DNA from 4 places in the Bradyrhizobium sp. Unk1 genome. Region 3 is predicted to be linked to each of the others. Evidence: riboswitches for the same ligand, from Rfam matches in the RefSeq annotation. Region 3 holds a riboswitch; each other region holds the start of a gene.

Region 1 (3,203 bases), on a different contig from region 3:
CGAATCGTCGCGGCCGTCGGCCGGCAGCACGGCCAGCACGATGTTGCGGTCCTTCGCGAGCTGCTGCAGGGCCGCGAGCCCGTACTGCCAATAGGATTCACCGCCGATCAGGCGCACCAGGATGCCGCGTGCCTGCGACAGCGTGCGCTCGATATAGGTGTCGACCGACAACGGATGACGCAGCTCTGCGAGATTGGCGAGCCGCAGCGACGGCAGGCTGTTGCGGCCGCGCAGCCAGCCGGCCGCGAACGCGGCAAGGTCGGAATCCGAATACGAGAGCACCACGAGATCGGCCGGGTCCTGGCCGATGTCCCTTGGCGTCGCGGTCTCCTCGAGACCGCGGCTCTCGCGGAAGACGACGTGCATCAGATACCAGATCCCAAGAGACCAAGTCCTGCCTTGATCGCGGCCTCGTCGATATCGCCGTGCTCGCCGATCACGACGAGCTTTGACTGCCTGTGACCTGCGCCCCAGGGCTTGTCGAACTGGTGGCGCACGCGTTCGCCGACCGCTTGCAGCAACAGGCGCATCGGCTTGCCCGCAACCGCGATATAGCCCTTGACGCGCAGCACGTTCTGCTCGCGCGAAAGACGCTGCACCGACGCGACCAGTGCGTCGATGTCGCTGACCTCCGGAAGATCGATCACGACGGAGGCGAAATCGTCGTGCTCGTGATCCTCCTCGCCGTCGTGATGCGAGGGGCGCGCGGCGAGATCGTTCTCTGCGGCAGCGCCGAGGCCGAGGATGACACGCGCATCGATCGCGCCATCGGTGACGGATAGCATCGGCACCCGGCGCGGCATCTCGGCGGTGATGGCGGCCTTGGCGGCTTCGATCCCTGCCGCGCCCGCAAGATCGGCCTTGGTCAGCAGCACGATGTCGGCGCAGGCGATCTGGTCCTCGAACACTTCCGACAGCGGCGTCTCGTGATCGAGATTTTCATCCGCGGCGCGCTGCGCCTCCACCGCAGCCGGGTCCGGCGCAAAACGGCCGGCGGCAACAGCCTCGGCATCGGCCAGCGCGATCACGCCGTCGACCGTGATGCGCGAACGGATCTCCGGCCAGTCGAACGCCTTCAGGAGTGGCTTCGGCAACGCAAGCCCCGAGGTCTCGATCAGGATGTGATCGGGCCGCACCGGCCGCGCCAGGAGCTTTTCCATGGTTGGAATGAAATCGTCCGCAACGGTGCAGCAGATGCAGCCATTGGCGAGCTCGACGATGTTCTCCTCCGGGCAATTCGCATCGGCGCAGGATTTCAGGATCTCGCCGTCGACACCTTCGCTGCCGAACTCGTTGACGAGCACGGCGAGCTTCTTGCCGTCAGGGTTTGCGAGCAGATGCTGGATCAGCGTGGTCTTGCCGGAGCCGAGAAAACCCGTGACCACCGTCACAGGGACTTTTGCGAGCGAGTTCATTCGGCGGCCTCCGGCAACACGGCAATGGGGGGAATGCGGGCAAGCGACTGCTTGCGGAAGATTTCGGGACGGCTGCGCCAGGGCACGAGGCCATCGGGCGCGGCGGCATAGGCCGCAGCACCCGCGACCACGTCGCTCGCATGGGCCTCTGACAGACGGCCATAGACATAGGACCAGCGGCCGGGCGCGCTGAGCGCAACCGAGCAGCCCTGGCTGCATGCCGACAGGCATTCGACGGGAACCACATTGACGCCCTCGGGCACGCCGGCGTCGAGGATCGCACCATGCAGGCGCTTGCCGGGCGTCGTCTCACCCTCGTCGAGCGTCTGGCCGGCACGGCAGGTAATACAGACGTGAAGTGTGACGGTCATCGCCTCTTCCAGGATAAACAGCGGGAGGCGAAGAGGCACACGGACCATTCCCCCGAAGGTCCGTTTCCCCGTCGCGGAACACCCCGTCCGCCGGTCCAAAACTCGTCCGCGCTGGCAGGTCTCCCGGCTTGCGGAGCAGGGCTTTTGGCCCTTCGATCCCCGCCTTCCCGATCCCCTGGGGGATCAGTGGCTTCGGGCATCTCTCCGGTCACGGTCGCGGGGGCGGCTGCAGTTTGGACCCGAATCTTGTCGATTCGGACCCTATCGCATTCCCTCTTCGCCTGTCATAGGACAGGAACCAACGCCGGGCCACCATTTGCCCCCGGCCGCCTCTTGTCAAGCCGAAGGACCAGGTCCGATGACGCCTGAACCGGATACCCAAACGGCCGAGGAAACCGACGCCCGCCACGCCGCGAAAATGGCGAAAATCAAGGTCGCCCGCGACAAGATCATGGCGACCAAGAGCGGCGAGAAGGGCCTCATCATCGTCCACACCGGCGCCGGCAAGGGCAAGTCCTCCTCCGCCTTCGGCATGATCGTCCGCTGTGTCGCCCATGGCTTCCCCTGCGCGGTCGTGCAGTTCATCAAGGGCGCCTGGGACACCGGCGAGCGGCGCCTGCTCACCGGCCATTTCGGCGAGCTCTGCCAGTTCCATGCGATGGGCGAAGGTTTCACCTGGGAGACGCAGGACCGCGCCCGCGACATCGCCGCAGCGCAGGCCGGCTGGGCGAAGGCCAAGGAGCTGATATCAGATTCCAATCTGCGCATGGTCGTGCTCGACGAGATCAACATCGCGCTGCGCTACGACTATCTCGACATCGCCGAGGTCGTCGAGTTCCTGAAAACGCAGAAGCCGCCGATGACGCATGTCGTGCTCACCGGGCGCAACGCCAAGGACGAGCTGATCGAGATCGCCGATCTCGTCACCGAGATGACGCTGGTCAAGCACCCCTTCCGCTCCGGCATCAAGGCCCAGGCCGGCGTCGAGTTCTGAATTCGATGGCGCGCGCATTGATGATCCAGGGGGCCGGCTCGGACGTGGGCAAATCGCTCATCGTCGCCGGCCTCGCCCGCGCCTTCACGCGGCGCGGCCTGCGCGTGCTGCCCTTCAAGCCGCAGAACATGTCGAACAACGCGGCCGTCACTGTCGACGGCGGCGAGATCGGTCGCGCGCAGGCGCTTCAGGCGCTGGCCGCCGGCGTCGAGCCGCACACCGACATGAACCCGGTGCTGCTGAAGCCGGAGACCGACGTCGGCGCACAAATCATCGTCCAGGGAAAGCGCATCGCGACCGCGCGGGCGCGTGAATATGGGGCGATGAAGCCCTCGCTGATGGGCGCGGTGCTGGAGAGTTTCGAGCGGCTGAAGGCACGCTCTGATCTGGTGCTGGTGGAAGGCGCCGGCAGCCCGGCCGAAG
Region 2 (3,203 bases), on a different contig from region 3:
TGCTCCGCACCAATGATGACATTGTTGTTGGGCGCGAGCTGGGTCGTGGTGTGCCAATCATACTTGACGCGATCGCCGGTCGTGATCGTGGGCATCACGTCGCCGGGCGAGACGTTGTGGTTCCAGTGGTTGGTGTAGTTGACGCCGAAATAGCTTTTCATCCGGTCGTCGAGAGCGGACCAAACCGCCTCCCCGCGCGTGAAGAGCTGGTGCACCGTCTGCGTGCTTTGCGCGGCCGCGGGAAAGCTCGCGAATGCGACGGGATCGAAGGTGTCTCCGGTAAAGCGCAGGGTGGCGTCAGTGTAACGCGCGACGCCGTTGAGCGTCAGGTTTTCGGTCAGTTCGGCGCCAAGCTTCGTCGAATAGGTCATGTTGTCGTAATAGTTGCCGATCGCCTTCTGCCCCGGCGGCAGCAATTCGACCGGCGTCACCGGCACGTCGTTCGCGCGGAAATGCGCGACGTTGAAGGCATAGTTGAAGTGGTCCTGTGAACCGCTCAGGCCTGCGGTTTGATTGAACGTTCCGAACGAGCCTCCCTCGACCGAGCCGGTCGCGCGAGCGGGACCGTCACCCTTCTTCGTTACGACGGAGATCACGCCACCCAGCGCATCTGCGCCGTAGAGACCGCTCTGCGGGCCGCGCAAAACCTCGATCTGCTGAATGTCGGAGGTGAGCAACTGGCCGAAATCGAACGAACGGTTCGGGTTGCCGGGATCGCTGACGTCGATGCCGTCGATCAGGACCTTGGTATGGTTGGAATTCGTTCCGCGCATGAAGATCGACGTCTGTCCGCCGGGACCGCCGGTCTGCACGAGGTTGAGGCCGGGAACCGCGCTCAGCGCATCGGATGCGGTCCGGCGCTGATCGCGCTCGATGTCTCTGGCGGTCAGAACGGTCACCGAGCTCGCAACCAGATTGGTCGGCGTGACAACGCCCGTCGGACTGACGACGACCGTCGGAAACAGGTTGGCGGCGGATACGCCGGCAACAGGGGGCGACGCCGGCAACAGCTCGGGTTTCGGCATGCGAGCCACGCGCCGCTGCTCGGGCTGGTCGGGCGCACGCCGCGCGACTTGCGGCTTCGTCGCACGTTCGGTCGGCGCAACCTCGACCGGCGGCAGCAGATCGGGCGATGCCGATTGCTGGGCCTGGGCAATGGACAGATCGAGCGAATACAGGGAAACGAACGCGACAAGGCCGGCGCAGAAGCGCCTGGCGGCAAAGACAATACGGGACACTCTTGTAACCTCGGTATGACGTCAGTGGCACGTCACAGCGAACGAGGTTTCACGGCGGAGCGATCGATTGCTCCGGTGAAGCTAATGTCTGTACTCCCCGACCGACATCTTCGCGTGTGACCACGGCTGACGGCAGGTCTCCTGGCTCGCGGGTCGTTACCTTACGTCGCCTTCCCAGGACCGAGATTCCCAGTGGCACATGACGAAAGATTCACCGCTTACAGTTGCGGGGGCAGCCGTGGCGTTGAGAATATCCCGGTATCGGGAAAACCTCGCACCACGTTCCCTTTTGATCTCCGTGAGGAGAACCGTCACCGGCCAATCTACGGGGCGGGCACGCGGAGAGTCAATCGGACGGTTGCATCACGGTCAGCGCGCCGCACCGGAGATTGAGCTGGCGCAATCAGGCCGGCTCCCGCTCCGAACGCGTCCTGATCATCGCCCGCTCGCCGGCATCGACGAGTTGGCCGATGCCGGTGCGGCCCGTGAGCGCGCAGCGGATGATGTTCTCGGCAACGGACCTGCGAAAGCAATGGTCCTCGCCGACCGGGCGATTGCGGCAGACCCGATCCAGCGCCAGCTTCATGTTGATCCGGGTGCGGGTGTCGAAATGCTCGCTGATCATTCGCAGGGCCTCGATGCGTTGATGTCGGAGCGGAAACGCGTGGGCGTAGGCCGGGTTCCAAAACCAGACCGCGCAGGGCGTTGCGCAGAGCTGACTAGGCCCGCCCTCTTGGTCTTGTGACGGGCGGGCTACGCCCGACCTCTTGGCCGCTGGGCCTGAGCCCAGGCCGCGGTGACGTCGCGCAGCGGAGCATCGCTCCGCCGGATCGGGGTCAGCTCACCGGAGGCCGAGATGATGGCGGTCTCCTCGCGGCGGCAGCGCGAGCATACGAAGCGGACCTCATGCGGCGACGCCGACCAGCTCGAACGTTTGACGTTGGCCGCCATCGGCCATGCATCGCAATGCGAGCACGACACCAGGAACCGACCGGGATCGAGCATACCCATTCCATAGGACTCCGCGTCCTGCCTGCCGCTTCAATGACTAACCCATGTGAATCGTTCCGGTGCCCGAGCACCGTCAGCCCGTCAGCTCCAGGCAGCGTCGCCGCTCAGTGGGCGCCCTTGAGGGTGCATGACGTGGAGCAGGTAACGGTGTTGCCGTGGTCGCACGCCTTGCAGGCGGCGACGCATTGGTTCATGTCGCGGGGATTGTAGGAGCTGTAGCTCCGCATCGCGCAGACCGGGGTCGAGCCGGTGATGTCCTGCTCCTGGTTGCAGGCGGCCGTCATGAGCGCGAAGATGAGGACTGCGACAAGGCGCATGGGATTGCCCTGGTAAGGAGCGGCAAAGCGACGTCAGCGAGATGCGCCGCACCGCAACGGATCTCGACATTCCCACCGCGAGCAATCATGGATCGTGACGCTCGCATCCCGAAGGATGCCCGCCAAACATTAAGAACGGATTGCAGCAGGCGTCAGGCCGCAGCCTTGGTCGCGATCACCTTCCGCATATCCACCGCCAGCTGACGATACTGCTCCGAGAGTCTCAGATAGAACTCGCGCTTGGTGCTGTCGGTGGCGAGCTTGGCAATCAGCTCGCATTCGGCGGTGAGCGTCTCGAACCGTTCCAGCCTGTCATGAAGTTCTGTCATCGGCGTGTCCCCGTCAAACGCCTCAAGGGACGACAAACCTAAGCCTGAGAAATAGGTCACGGCGAACATCGTTATCGAGTAGAAGCGTTTTTTCCGGCGAGGCCGGTGCCGGCCCGGCAACGACGGCTATTTCTGCTCCAGCCGCCAGGCGCCGTCCCAATTGGCGTCCGGCGGATTGGCCTCGAACTGCGCGATGCGGCCGAGCAGCGTGCGCGAGGGGCCGTCGCCGGGCACCGCTTCGAGCGCTGCATTGAACGCGGCGCGAGCCTCGTGGAAGCGCTGCGCGCGGTAGGCGGCGAGGCCTTCGG
Region 3 (3,203 bases):
ACCCGGATCGAGCGCCGCGCGACGGGCTCGGACTTCACGCCCGCGCGCTGGATCTTGCCGGGCGACAGCTTCACGGTGCCGTCGTCGGTGTCGTCGCCTTCGTAAACGGCGACATAGTCCATCCCCATCGGATCCTTCTTTGGGACGGTCGACGTATCGGGCAGCCCCATGGGATTGCGGTAGTAAAGGATTTTTCGCGGCGAAGCCGCCTGCGCCTTCGGCAGCGCCGGCGCGACGGCCGCTCCATCGTCGTCGTAGACCGGCAGATAGTCCCGCGCGCGGTCGTCCTTCTTCGGACCCGCAGACCAGAGCGGTGCACCACTTGGATCGCGGTAGTAGAGCGGCGTTCGCTCCGCGGCAGCCGCAGCCGACGTCATGTCGGCCTCGGCGAGCCAGCCCGCACCGTTCGAATGCCAGTAGTAACCGGCCAGGACCAGGCCACCGCCCAGCGCAAGAGCCGTCAGGAGACGCAGCGTTTTCATGTCGTGTATCCGCGCGCCCGGGAGCGCGCGTCCGTGTGAAGGAAAAAGGGGAATGTCGGGCGCCGCCGGGCAGCGCCCGAACGCTCACTTGATCGCCGTGACGATCACCTTGCCGGTGACGGTCTCCGGTTCGCCCTGCACCTTCACGGACAGCGTCATCTGGTAGCGGCCGGCCATCGGCAGGTCCGTCTTGAAGGCGTACACACCCGGCTCCCTGGACGGCAGCGGCGCGACCGCCGATTCCATCTCGGCCATCCCGTCCGGGGCCATGTCGAGGCGGGTCTTGAAGATGACCGCATCCGGTATCGGCTTGCCGGTCTGCTTGTTCGTCAGGCGAACGGCGAGCGTGACGTCTTCGCCCTTCTTCATCTGCGGAGTGACGGGCTCGAAGGCGTAGTCGCCCGCGCCCGCCATCGCGGTGGAAGCGGCAAGCGAAAGGGTGGCGGCGAGAGCCGCGGTGCTGATTTTGGAAAGCATTGTCCTGTCCTCATGAATTGATCTTTCGCCGTGGCGCGTGAAGCGCGCACGTCAGTCGTCGTCGCGAGCAGGCATGCCGCTCGCGTCTCGGGCTTTGCGAGATCAGATTCGAGGAGGTCGGAAAGGAGGACTGCCGCCGCGGAAGGAAACGACCTGATCCGGGGGAATAACCATCGTGCTGGCCATGACGGCGAGACGTTCGAACGCCACGGGCCGGACATCACCGAGCGCGATGATCCCGCCAACGCAGCAGAAACCCATCCCGCACTTGTAGCCGTCGCTATGGGAGCCCGTTCCCTTCATGTCGGGACAACACTCGTCCATCGACATGTCGGCGTCGCCGCTCATGTGCATGGCCGTCTGCATGCCGTCCGACGACATTGCGAGGTTCGCCGCGGACGCGCCGACCGGCAGCATCGCCAGAGATATGGCGATGGCGACTGCCAGGATGGTACGGACGAACTGCATCAATATCGACTTGCCTTGTCGGGCCGGAACACGGCCTCAGTAGCATATTCGGACACCAAAGGCAGTCATTGATCGTGGTCAAGGGTACGTTACCCAGGCTCGTCCGGAGGCCGGTTGGACGTTTCGACGCGGTCCTTCGGACTATCGTGCAAAACAGCAACACAAGGCCACCATCGACCAACCGGCCCGTCCAACAGCCCGCGCGGATGTTGACGCGCTCACCCCCGGATGCCAGTTTCGTGATCGGTAGTGTCCGCAAGGACTCTTCAAGGGAATGCGGTGCGTCCACCTCAGTGGGCAATTCCGCGGCTGCCCCCGCAACTGTAGGCGGATAGTCGACGACCAAACGAACCACTGGAGCCCCGTTTGGGCCTCTGGGAAGGCGGTCGAAGGCGATGACCCGCGAGCCAGGAAACCTGCTGCCAGCCATGGTCACGCGCGAACGCATTGGGCGGGGTGCCCTGATGTCGGACAAGTAGCCGGTGCATCCGCCGCCTGGGGCGAAGGTGGATGACTAAGGCAACCGCGGTGACGGTTTGTTTGCGTCGCCGCAGAGCGTTGTCGTGCAAGATCTTCATTTCCGTGCTGGCGCGAGGCCAGCGTTGTCGCATGCTTTCCTGATTACTCTGCTCGCGTCGGTGTCCTTATCGTCCGCGGCGCTCGCGCAAAGCGCGGCGGAGGACAACCGCTCCAGGGAGGTCGGCCCGGTGATCGTGTCGCCGCCTGCGCCGCGACAGGCTCCTGCCGTCAGCCCCGGCACTCAGAAGCAGCGCGCGGCCCGGCGCGCCGCGGGACGCAATCGTGGCGCCCCTGCTGTCGCCGTTCCGGCCACGCAAGCTCCGAGCGGCCCGGTGCAGACGCCGCTGAACACGGCCGCCGTCACCGACGTCGGCTCCCGGCTCGGGATCACGGCGCGCGAGATGCCGGCGACCGTCGAGGTCATCAGTCATCAGACGATGCAGGACCTGGGCATCCGGACCACGACCGACATCGCCAAGGCTGCAGTCGGCGTCACCGGCGGCGATGCGCCCGGCGCGCCCGCCATCTTCTCGATGCGTGGCTTTTCCGGCGACCAGATCTCCACGCTCTACAACGGCATCCCGATCGGGCCGTCGACCATGACCGGCCGTCCCATGGACGTGGCTGGCCTCCAGCAGGTCGAGATCATCAAGGGACCGGACTCGCTGGTGGCGGGCCTCGGTGCGACCGGCGGCGCCATCAACTACGTGAACAAGGCGCCGCACACCGGACCAATCGTCAACGACGCCTTCACCTCCTACGATTCCTTCAACGGCTATCGCGCCGGTTACGGATCGGGCGGCAGCACGCTGATCAACGGCCTCGACTACCGCTTCGACATCAGCCATTTCAACAACAAGGGCTTTATCGACGACACCTATTCGAAGCTCAGCAACGTATCGGGCCAGCTGAACTATCGCGTCAACGAGAACCTGAAGATCTGGGGCGCGACCGAATACAGGCAGGACAACGACCGCTTCTACTGGGGAACGCCGCTCGTGCCGGCGAACGCGCCGGGCATCGTGCCGACGTACGGCATCGTGTCCGGCCTCTGGAGCAACTATTACCTCGGCGGCGGCACGCCGGTCCCGGTCACCATCGACGCGCGCACGCTGACCACGAACTACAATGTGCTCGACAATCACAGCGGCGCCAACGAGCTCTGGCTGCGCAGCGGCTTTCAATGGGACATCACCAACAACATCTCGCTGAAAAGCCAGGTCTATGGCTATGACGCCCACCGGCACTGGTTCAACA
Region 4 (3,203 bases), on a different contig from region 3:
CCGCACTACATCGCCAAACAGGATCGGTGGCCTGACGCAGCGCGAGCCGTAGGACTGCACCCATCCGTTCCTGGTAAATGCGAAGCCGGCGAGCTGCTCGCCGAAGTACTGCACCATGTCATTGCGCTCGAACTCGCCGTGCACGAGGACGTCGAGACCGATGTCCTCCTGCCAACGTACGGCGCGCGCAGTCTCGTCCTTGAGGAACCTGTCGTATTGCTCGTCACTTATCGCGCCTCGCGCATGCGCCGCACGAGCATTCCGGACCTCTGTGGTCTGCGGAAACGATCCGATCGTCGTGGTAGGAAAAGCCGGTAGTCCGAAACGATTGCTTTGGATCTCGGTACGGCGGGGAAATGGGCTCGCGCGCCGACGCGTGGTCTGATCGATCGCTTTCATCCGGACAGCGACATTGGCATCACGGATTTTCGGCGAAGTTCGGCGGATAGTCGCGGCACATTCCGACTCGGCAAGAGCTAGCGCAACATTCTGGTTGCCTGCGAGTGCCCGCGCCAGGATCGCGAGCTCCCGCATCTTCTGGACTGCGAAAGCAAGCCAGCTCTTGACGTCGGAAGCGAGCCCGGTTTCGAGTTCAACATCGACCGGCACATGAAGCAGCGAGCAGGATGGGGCAATCTGTACACGATCCTTGCCGAGCTTCGCAATCGCGGGTCCGAGCCGCTGGCGCAGCGAGGACAAATTCGACCGCCATACATTCCGGCCGTCGACGACACCGAGCGACATGACGAGATCACTTCGGCCGCCAGCGATGACCTGGTCCAACAACTGTGGCGCCCGAACGAGATCGAGGTGCAGTCCGGCAACTGGCAGGCTCAAGGCGGTGTCCAGATTGGCCCCGAGGTCGCCGAAATAGCTGGCAACTAAGATGTTGATGGCTGGCCCCTCCTTTTCGAGCCGGTCATAGGCATGTCGCAAAGATTGTCGCGCCCTCTCATCCAGATCAAGAACCAGGCAGGGCTCGTCGAACTGAACCCAATTTGCCCCACGTTGGGCCAATTCCTGCAGAACCTCGATATAGGCCGGTATCAGTTCATCCAGTAGTGAGAGTGGCTGGAACGCAGGATCGGGACTCTTGCCGAGCTTTAGGAATGTGACAGGCCCGATCAGGACAGGGCGGGTCTGAAAGCCAAGGGCCTTGGCTTCCTCATACTCCTCGATCGGCTTGCGAGAGCATAGCCTGAAAGTCTGTCCCCTGTGAAATTCGGGGACCATGTAATGGTAGTTGGTGTCGAACCACTTGGTCATCTCCTGCGCAGGTGCGCCAAAACCCCGCGGTCCGTGACCGCAACTCGCATCCTGATCGTCGCATTCTGATCCGCGGGCCATGGCGAAGTACGTCTTGAGCGAAACGGATTCGCCTTTCGAGGCGTAGATCTCCGGGATGGCGCCAACCATGACACTTGTGTCGAGCACCTGATCATACAGCGAGAAATCGTTGGATGGAATGACCGTGACGCCGATAGATTTCTGACGAGCCCAATTTGCGGCACGCAGGCCAGCTGCGTCCTCGAGCAACTGCTGTTCGCTGCTTTTTCCGGCCCAGTAGCTTTCTAGAGCGAGTTTGAGCTCGCGCCTTGGACCGATGCGTGGCGTTCCTAGCGTGGCAACCGGAAGGGAGAGAAGAGACATAGCGTTAACCCCAAGTTGGGGGCAGAGGCCGTGGCGGACGCAGGCAGGGAAAGTCGCGCGGTGCGACGGCTGCTTGGCGCACCACCGGGACACCCCGCCCGTGGACGAATATATTGTCGGGGCAGGTCTCCTGGCTCGCGGGTCATCGCTTCTGTCCGGCCTTCCCGAAGCCGCGCAGGCTTCAGTGACATCGTTGGACAGCGGCTTGCCGCTCACAGTTGCGGGGGCAGCGCCGGCATAGTCACCGGCTTCCCTCTTAGCTCCGGATCAAATGGAAACCGGAGAACCTCGACGACTTGGATTATCGGCAAGAGAAGTCTTCCGTCAACCTCTCAGATTATGTCTCAAGCTGATGCTGCGACATCTGCTACGCGAATGACCGTGCATCTCTATCGTTGAGATGATGTAGAAGCGCTCTCCAATCAGCGATACGGAATGACCATCGCAGCTGCCCGCGGGCCGCATGCCAGATCGGTGGAAGGGACAAATGCGGCTTGCGCGGTCGGGACTGCTGCCTCGAGCAGAACGCATCTGTTGCGAGTCCCGGCTTCCCCGCGGTTGCTTGAGCACGTCCACCATCCAGCCACCTTCTCGGCCCACAGGATCCGTGTTGGTAGGCCCAAGCTGGCAAAGCCAGTAACAATACCCGGCCAGCACGTTGATTTGCGGTCCAGCCAGACTCCAAATGCTCGGCGGTGAAGATCGGCTTCGCCTCGTTGGCCATCGAGTGCAAAGCGAACCTGACTGAGGCTGTTCTCGACTTCCGGAGCGCCGCATGTCGAAAGGAGCGCCAAACGCACCATGGCCCATTGGCCGCAAATGCCCAAACGCATGGCAGAGATCGAAAGGCACATTCTGGCAACGATACCGAATCAAACGGTTCAATGGCGGCAAACGTGCTCCCAATTCTCATCAGAAACTTGGCACTGAGGCGTTCCGCTGCGCCGTCGAATATCCGGTGCGTGACGAGGATGCATAAGCCGCGCTGGATAGCGCTGAACGGAAACATCCAGACGTGGGCCAGTCGGAAAGTCGACAAAGAGGACACAAAAGCGGTTCGAATTGCCGTCTATTACCTGGCACGAAGAATGCAAGTCTTCGGCATGCCCAGTCTCCTCCTGCTGGGCATGTCCAGCACAGCAAATTGAGGCTGTCGCCGGCAGCGAAGTTAGCGGCGCGTGACATTGAGGGGAGCGCCTGCTCGCACGGGACACCATCGGTCTCCCCGTTGCGTCGCCGCTAACTTCTTGCGCTCGCGCATAACAGGTTGAAGGTTGCCCGCTTTGGAATGACGTGTGGATGAAACCAGATAGGCCGACAGTTATGAGGAAAATGTTTGGAAGACGCGCGTTATGGTTTTGTCTCGGTCAATCCCTGATCTGCCTGGCCGGGCTGGCTCCGACGAGCAACAGTGTTCGCGCCAACGAGAGCCCCCTTATCGAAAGATTCAAGTCAACGTGGCGAGCGCAAGACGGCGAGACAATAGAACAAATTATCTCCAACGTCTCGAAGGTGGCACAGTTTGTCCCTCGAATGTGGGGCGTCGCTGAACT

What was found. Region 3 has a riboswitch for cobalamin ahead of AC5ZFO_RS43735 (TonB-dependent receptor). Riboswitches for the same ligand answer to the same signal wherever they lie in the genome.
Region 1: another riboswitch for cobalamin. It lies ahead of AC5ZFO_RS01190 (DUF1636 family protein); the one in region 3 lies ahead of AC5ZFO_RS43735 (TonB-dependent receptor).
Region 2: another riboswitch for cobalamin. It lies ahead of AC5ZFO_RS11960 (TonB-dependent receptor plug domain-containing protein); the one in region 3 lies ahead of AC5ZFO_RS43735 (TonB-dependent receptor).
Region 4: another riboswitch for cobalamin. It lies ahead of metE (5-methyltetrahydropteroyltriglutamate--homocysteine S-methyltransferase); the one in region 3 lies ahead of AC5ZFO_RS43735 (TonB-dependent receptor).

Annotation. Positions count from the first base shown of each region.
Region 1 is NZ_JCAMOP010000001.1:277,078-280,280, forward strand. It holds gene cobN (cobaltochelatase subunit CobN) at 1-366, opposite strand, end outside; gene cobW (cobalamin biosynthesis protein CobW) at 366-1,415, opposite strand; gene AC5ZFO_RS01190 (DUF1636 family protein) at 1,412-1,786, opposite strand; cobalamin riboswitch at 1,883-2,104, opposite strand; gene cobO (cob(I)yrinic acid a,c-diamide adenosyltransferase) at 2,145-2,780, shown strand; gene AC5ZFO_RS01200 (cobyric acid synthase) at 2,786-3,203, shown strand, end outside.
Region 2 is NZ_JCAMOP010000007.1:283,574-286,776, reverse strand. It holds gene AC5ZFO_RS11960 (TonB-dependent receptor plug domain-containing protein) at 1-1,238, opposite strand, end outside; cobalamin riboswitch at 1,353-1,566, opposite strand; gene AC5ZFO_RS11955 (hypothetical protein) at 1,642-1,863, opposite strand; gene AC5ZFO_RS11950 (hypothetical protein) at 1,992-2,249, opposite strand; gene AC5ZFO_RS11945 (hypothetical protein) at 2,354-2,566, opposite strand; gene AC5ZFO_RS11940 (hypothetical protein) at 2,719-2,955, opposite strand; gene AC5ZFO_RS11935 (adenylate/guanylate cyclase domain-containing protein) at 3,022-3,203, opposite strand, start outside.
Region 3 is NZ_JCAMOP010000065.1:9,337-12,539, forward strand. It holds gene AC5ZFO_RS43720 (efflux RND transporter periplasmic adaptor subunit) at 1-482, opposite strand, end outside; gene AC5ZFO_RS43725 (FixH family protein) at 567-959, opposite strand; gene AC5ZFO_RS43730 (hypothetical protein) at 1,062-1,427, opposite strand; cobalamin riboswitch at 1,658-1,865, shown strand; gene AC5ZFO_RS43735 (TonB-dependent receptor) at 2,030-3,203, shown strand, end outside.
Region 4 is NZ_JCAMOP010000046.1:56,400-59,602, forward strand. It holds gene metE (5-methyltetrahydropteroyltriglutamate--homocysteine S-methyltransferase) at 1-1,650, opposite strand, end outside; cobalamin riboswitch at 1,754-1,956, opposite strand; gene AC5ZFO_RS39135 (nodulate formation efficiency C protein) at 2,974-3,203, shown strand, end outside.